DNA from 2 places in the Desulfosediminicola ganghwensis genome. Region 1 is predicted to be linked to the other one. Evidence: riboswitches for the same ligand, from Rfam matches in the RefSeq annotation. Region 1 holds a riboswitch; the other holds the start of a gene.
What was found. Region 1 has a riboswitch for cobalamin ahead of trpD (anthranilate phosphoribosyltransferase). Riboswitches for the same ligand answer to the same signal wherever they lie in the genome.
Positions count from the first base shown of each region.

Region 2: another riboswitch for cobalamin. It lies ahead of FCL45_RS11175 (sodium:solute symporter family protein); the one in region 1 lies ahead of trpD (anthranilate phosphoribosyltransferase).

Region 1 is NZ_CP050699.1:5,624,241-5,627,657, forward strand. Features, by position in the region: gene FCL45_RS24160 (PFL family protein) at 1-133, shown strand, start outside; gene FCL45_RS24165 (universal stress protein) at 432-860, shown strand; gene FCL45_RS24170 (iron-sulfur cluster assembly scaffold protein) at 949-1,329, opposite strand; cobalamin riboswitch at 1,453-1,720, shown strand; gene trpD (anthranilate phosphoribosyltransferase) at 1,961-3,073, shown strand; gene FCL45_RS24180 (hypothetical protein) at 3,073-3,279, shown strand; gene cobT (nicotinate-nucleotide--dimethylbenzimidazole phosphoribosyltransferase) at 3,281-3,417, shown strand, end outside.
Region 2 is NZ_CP050699.1:2,623,475-2,626,891, forward strand. Features, by position in the region: gene FCL45_RS11175 (sodium:solute symporter family protein) at 1-1,850, opposite strand, end outside; cobalamin riboswitch at 1,988-2,204, opposite strand; gene FCL45_RS11180 (ABC transporter substrate-binding protein) at 2,705-3,417, shown strand, end outside.

The DNA of each region.
Region 1 (3,417 bases):
TGGTGATCATGTCAGCTTCGGCGGCCTGTTTGGTGCCAGCCCGATCATGGAGTTGCGCAATACCGGTAAGTCTTCCCGATTCATCGGTTGGGGCGGCCGTATTCCGGCCCCCATCCACAGCTTCAAAAACTAATTGAAGCGCCACACGATTTGCCTACCCTGGTAAGAACTTCTGACCAAGGCCAGATAATCGGCAGGTACAATACAGAATATTTTGTACCTGCCGATTATTGCACGTTCTTTCCTCCCGGCTGCAGCCCCTTCTGGGGTTTGACATCCTCTCCCCCCCTCCAATACAATAAAAGAAAGGAATGAGCACAGTTCATGATGCTGCTCACGATCTGCATCCGGTTCCAGCTGTTTGCACGACCGGCTCCCCACTTCAGGCAGCAACCGTACCGCAACGGTCCTATCACCAAGGAGGCCCCGCAATGAAAAAATTCACCAAGATCCTGCTCCCCGTCGATGGTTCCAAAACATCCAGAACTGCCAAAGAGCATGCCATCGCCCTGGCCACGGCAATGGAGGCCGAAATCGTGCTGGTGTACATTACCGGGCTTATTCCTGCCATTATCACCGGTAAACCACGCGAAGAAGCTATTAACGCCCAGAAGGAAGAGGCGGATACCGTTCTCAAACCGTATCGCAACTACCTCAACGATCACAGAATTACCTATAACGAAGTCATCAGCTCTGCCTTTCACCCCGGTGATGAGATTTGCAAAATTGCCAATAACGAAGGATGTGATCTGATAGTCATGGGCTCAAGGGGACTGAGTGACATTGAGGGTCTTTTTCTGGGCAGTGTCACCCATCGGGTACTATCCCGCTGCGACATCCCGGTAATGGTCGTTCGCTAACTGAAGTCATTCGTCACCATTAAAAAAAAGAACACATTCCCATCTGAGAGGACTGGCTGCCGTATTTCTATCGCTCCTGCCGCGACCCTTATTGCCGTCTTTTACCGGTATAATCATTCAAGCTGTGATAAAAGGCGCCGACAGCCAGTTCTGCACAATGATGATGGTCAGCTGGAAGTGTTTTCAGGTACTCAATAATTTTTTCCGGCGTAATCTCCCAGCATTCACTTAACTGGCACCCCTCTGCCAGATAGCTGATAGTATTGGCGCAGGCAAATGTATTCAGACAGCCGTTTATTTGAAAAGTGAGCCCCTCGACACGCTCGTTCTCCACCAAAAGATAAAATTCTACAGTATCACCACAATCCCCGGTCCTGGTGCCGAAACCGTCAGGCGCTTCCATCACACCATAACGATCATAGCTGTACGCCATTATGATAAACTCATCTGAGTAGTCATCCAGAGACATCGTCAACCCTCCTGTAAAAAAATTCCCCTGCCCCTTGCTTTAAAAAACGCACCATAGCGCACGGAGATGCCCTTTTGCAACAATCCCCAAAAGATATCTTGTTGCCAGCACTGCCAGGCACAGGTATATAGAAAGCTAGCGGGTGCGTCCGGGCCTGATTACCAGTCAGGCACCGGGGATAATAGGAAAGCCGGTGCAAATCCGGCACAAGCCAGTCATTGCTGTAAGCGGAGTCTGCTGCGGCTGGGCAACGAACCGTTTTTTTCACCAGTTACCGGTCAATGTCCATGCCCTGAACTATTCGGCTGATCACTGGAGCTTATGCTCTGGGAAGGTGGCCGCAACAGGTTAATCCGTAAGTCAGAAAGCCTGCCCGCAGGCGATATGTTCATGTCGCCTTCAGAGTTCCACTGGAGTTCTCTGTATTGCCTGACAGATCCCGCCGAGGCATTTTTTTTTTAATGCAGCGGCAGGGCTTGCAGGAGATACAGAGAGAGGACCCACCTGCTTTGCCAGAATCCGCTATGAGGTCCCTCCTCTCATCCCTGCCAGGCTGATACTGCAGAGCTGTCCCGGGCTGCATCACACCTCGGTCAGTATTTTTTTACAACCTTCAGCCGGACAAAATCTCATGGACATTGATAACAACCAGAAATTCGGGGGACTCATCGGTCAGCTTATTAACAAGACCGACCTGAGCGAAGCTCAATCCTATGAAGCCTTCTGCATGGTACTCAACAACGAGGTAACCGAGATGCAGCAGGGCGCCTTTCTCGCAGCCCTCACCTCCAAAGGTGAATCCGCTCCCGAGGTTGCCGGTGGATGGCGAGCGATTTACGACCTCGACACCACTAAAACTCACCTGCGTTGTGCTGACGAGGTCGTTGACAATTGCGGTACCGGCATGGACAGTTTTAAGACTTTCAATATCTCCACTGCCGCCTCAATTATCGCCGCTGCCGGTGGCGTAAAGGTTGCCCGTCACGGCGCCCGGGCCATTTCCTCCACCTGCGGAACAGTGGACATTGCTGAAAGTCTCGGGGTCGATGTCGAATGCAGTGTCGATATTGTCGCTAACTCCATCGAGACCACAGGGCTTGGCCTGTTTAACGGTATGAGCCCGCAGGTTCACCCCCTGGCATTGGGGAGAATACTCTCACAGATTCGCTTCGGTTCACCATTAAATATCGCAGCCTCCCTGGCTAATCCCGCCCTGCCCAGATATGGAGTGCGCGGTGTCTACTCCCGTGAATTACTGATGCCTGTCGCCAGGGTGATGGACTCCATCGGCTATCTTGACGCAATGGTCATGTACGGCTCAATTGAGGGAAGTGATAAGGGGATGGACGAGGCGTCCGTCTGCGGCACTACCTACGGAGTCCGTCTGCATGGAGGTACGCTCACAGAATTCAGTTTCACCCCAGAGGATTGTGGCCTGATACAACATCAGCCTGAAGAACTTGCTCCCGAGACAGATCGTCAGGAAGCAGCAAAACAGATGCTCGCGCTGCTTGCCGGTCAGATAAACGGGGCGAAACGCGACGCAATCCTCTTAAACAGCGCCTGTATTTTCCACCTGCGTGGCCTCTGTACCACCATGAAAGAGGGTGTCAAAATGGCCGATGCCATCCTTACCAGCGGCAAGGCTCTTCAGCTTTTGCATGAGTGGGTACGAGCCCAAAGCAGTGACCGGGAGGCCAGCCTTTCCCGTCTTGAGAAACTGAAAAGCGAGGTTCTCAACTGATGAAGCTATTGGTCCTTAAAGAAGCCGACCGCTACTTCCGCTTCAGGCAGGAGAACATTGAAATCTGCAAGATGAGCAAAGCCAGTGTCTATCCCCCTGAGCAGTATCAGCTGGTTGTAGAGAACCTGAAACAGCTACATGAAAATGGTTATCCGGATGCCAGGATTATGCAGCTAACCATTACCGAAACCGAATACACTCCCTGACATGCAACAGCGAATTCAACTCACCGCGATACAACAGCTTTCCTCGACAAGCGTCAACCCCAAGCAGCTTGACCAACCGACTGAGGGCCACATCCGGCTCAAGGTGCTCTATTGCGCCATCTGTCGCACAGATGCCAA
Region 2 (3,417 bases), 2.7 Mb from region 1:
TCATCGTACGCACGTGCCAGCTCACGTTTCAGCTCATGGACCGGCCTACCGTAGCCTTCAATCTCAAGGTAACCTTTCTGCACAGTTTCCCCGCAGGTGAAAGAGACGCAGGATTGGATCTCGGCTTCCGTACATCTCCGTATCGAATCCTGACCAGAGAAAACGATCCAGTGGGCAAAGCCCTGTGGAATGAGATTTACAATGCTCTGCCAGGTAAGATCCCGGGGCAGAATGACCTGGGCGCGAAGGTAAATCTGGTCCTCCTCGACGCGTTCAGTAATAGTCATTTCACGGGGGAAGACCGGCTCAGGGAAATTGTTTTGAGGGGCTGCTGCTGCCAATACTTTACCCTCATCGGCAAAAAATGGTGCCAGCCTGAATGTCGGCGATGGAGCGGTAACGAGAGATACACCAACATAAACGAGTCCACTGACAGCCATGGCGACTATAACGCCATGTCCCATCAGGATTGGATGCACAGCCTCAAGTGCGGGTGGCGCTCCGGGCAGGGTGTTGAACAGATCATAGGCTACAAAAGCGCACTGACTTAAAAAGCCGGTGCACATGGAAGCCCCTGCTCCTGCTGCGGTTCCTCCTTTCCAGTACATACCTCCCATCAACGCGAAAAAATATGAGGCACTGGCTATGAAGGTGGCGATATGGATGGCGTCGATAATCGAGTCAATCAGAAAAGAGCCAATGGTGGCGCAGGCGATGATAAGGAGCACACTCAGCCTGTTGACCAGCATCATTTCACTCATCGATGCTGCGGGATGGAAGAGTCGTTGATATATATCACGGGCCACGCATGAGGCACCAGACGCAGCAAAAGTGTCGGCGCAGGACATGGCAGCAGCAGCAAGCGCTACAGCGCAGAGGGCCACGATAATATCTGAATAGTTCTGACTGACGATGAAATGCAAAAGAGCAGGCTCTGCCTGGGCCATTCCCATGGGAAAGCCGGCCGCGGCAATATCAGGATAGATGTTTCTCAGGCCCAGAGCTATGAAGGCACAGCCTCCGAAAACAAGAGTGACCAATAAAGAGCCGAAGAGCATGCCGTTGCGTGCTGACCGGGAGTCTCTTGCTGCCCATACTTTCTGCCAGGGGTCTTGTTCAGTTATCCAGCCGGGGATGATGGCAACGCTAAAGATGAGTACCATAGGCAACCCGATTGAGAGTGGGTTCCACCAGTCCGCACCTGTGGTTGTAACCATGGTTGATATCGCCTGGCTGCTGGTTTCAGCGCCATTGCCCATGACCAGGACCGAGAAAATCAGCACGAAGAATGACAGGCAGAGAAACTGCACAGTATCGGAGGCAATGACCGCAGACAGGCCACCCAGAGTAACATAGACCGCGACGGATAATCCTACTATCAATGCAGCCTGCAGGTTGGATATGCCATAAAAGATTTGCAGCACCATGGCAAAGCCCTTGATGTCGGCCACGGCAAAGAGGATCATTACCACGATGATGATCATAGCCACAGGAGTGCGGATAAATGAACCATAGCGGATTTCCAGCAGTTCGGGCTGGGTCATGGCTGGGATTGATCTGATCTTTTTGACCAGAAGAGCGATAATCAGGAGTGCGATAATATTTGGGGCCACAAATCCCCAGACAGAGCCCATGCCAAGAAGGATAAAAAAGCCGATAACCGCCAGCATGGCTCCGGCGGTCAGCCAGGATGCGGCTGCGGAAAAACCAATGGAGAACGTTCCGGCGCTCTTGCCGGCCAATAGAAAATCCCTCACGGTTTTTTGCCTCCGGTTAAAGTAGTAACCCGTGGCGATGAGGAAAAAAATGTAGGCTCCAAAAAGAACCAGAAATATCGAATAGCTGCTCATACTCCCTCCCGGCAACCGAGGGCGACGCTCAATACTGTTATCAGACGCCGCGATGCTGTTGCCAATCTGGTGCCGGAGGGAGATAGAAAAATCCCCGAACCGACAAGTGTCAGCCCGGGGATTTACCATCTCTCCGAGAACAATAGGCTTGGCTGGCAGATATTCTGACTCGTGGATCACCCTACTTACCGCACCTTCCCGTACCGTTTACCCGATTTCAACCTGAAATTACAGCACAGTGGTATATGCGGTGTTCGTCCTCACTCACAGCGGCGGGTCCGTTCCGGAATTACACCGGATTCCCTGCGGGAACTGACCAATGGTTGATCAGCTACCCGGATCATTTAAAGATCACCAGTAAGCATTTGTAGTGTTTGTTGCTAAGCCCTTGATTCTGATTATTATGTTTCCGGAACCCGGCCTATTTATCCTGCAGAAATAGTGTATAAAAAAAAAATAGTCAAGCCGGTTTGTTGCCTGATATGTTAAAGGATTAATTGAACTCTTCGGGGATTATAGTCATCTTTATTACGGGCGCTGCCGGGTTATGGGAAAATGGTATCGTCGATTTTTGGAAAAAAATAGTGTTTTCAGGGTTTTGATAGATTTTTTTCAGGAGATGCTGATAAGGAGAAAGGGACCATGTTTCTGTTGTTGACTGCTGGGGAGTAGTTTACATTCAACTCCAGTTTGTCGATAAAAGCTGCGATGACAGTCTGATGTGGCAATGGTTTCGTGTAGGTAGGCTTCTCTTTTATTTAAATGAGTAGAGCGTTATGATCTCTGTATATGGGCATAAGGTTTTGTCAGGATTGAGAAAAAAAGCAAATGTAAGTTTGGTGTGTTCCCTTTGGGTGCTGGTACTTTTTTTGCCGCATGAGGGGGCCGCTCAACTCTCAGCATCTTCTCTGGCGATAAAGAAACTCTTTATCGTCCACAGTTATGAAGCGGGGCACCTCTGCGGTCAGCCCCAGCATGACGGTGCAATAGCGGGCCTGGCCAGATCAGGCTGGATTGTGGATGAAAATCTGGTTGTGCGCACCTATTATATGGATACCAAGCGTACCAATAATAGGCCAGCTCTTATTCAGCAGCAGGCAATGCTGGCCATGCAGGAAATAGAGCAATATCAGCCTGATGTTGTTCTCACCCTTGACGACAACGCGTTTAAGACTATTGCTCTTTCACCTAGGATGAAAAACCGGATCTTTGTCTTCAGCGGGATGAACGCTCAGCCGGAAGAATATAACCTCCGACTTAACTTTATGGTTAGCCGCGAAAAGCCAGGTGGCAGGATTACCGGTGTGTATGAAAAGCTTTATTTCTTTGAAGCGGTGCGAGTGATGTCGATCATGCATGGATATAACAAAATTCTGGTGCTGGAGGACCTTTCGCCGACAGGTAAGGCTATTTCCCGGCAGGTTGATCTTGAGTTGTCCTTGCCTGGAGATCAGTCGGAGCGAAACGTTGTCGGCGAGGTGGCCAGGAAAAAAGTTCATTCCTGGGAAGAGTTTCAGGAAATTATTGCCGAGGTAAACGATGATCCGGAGATTGGTGCAATATATCT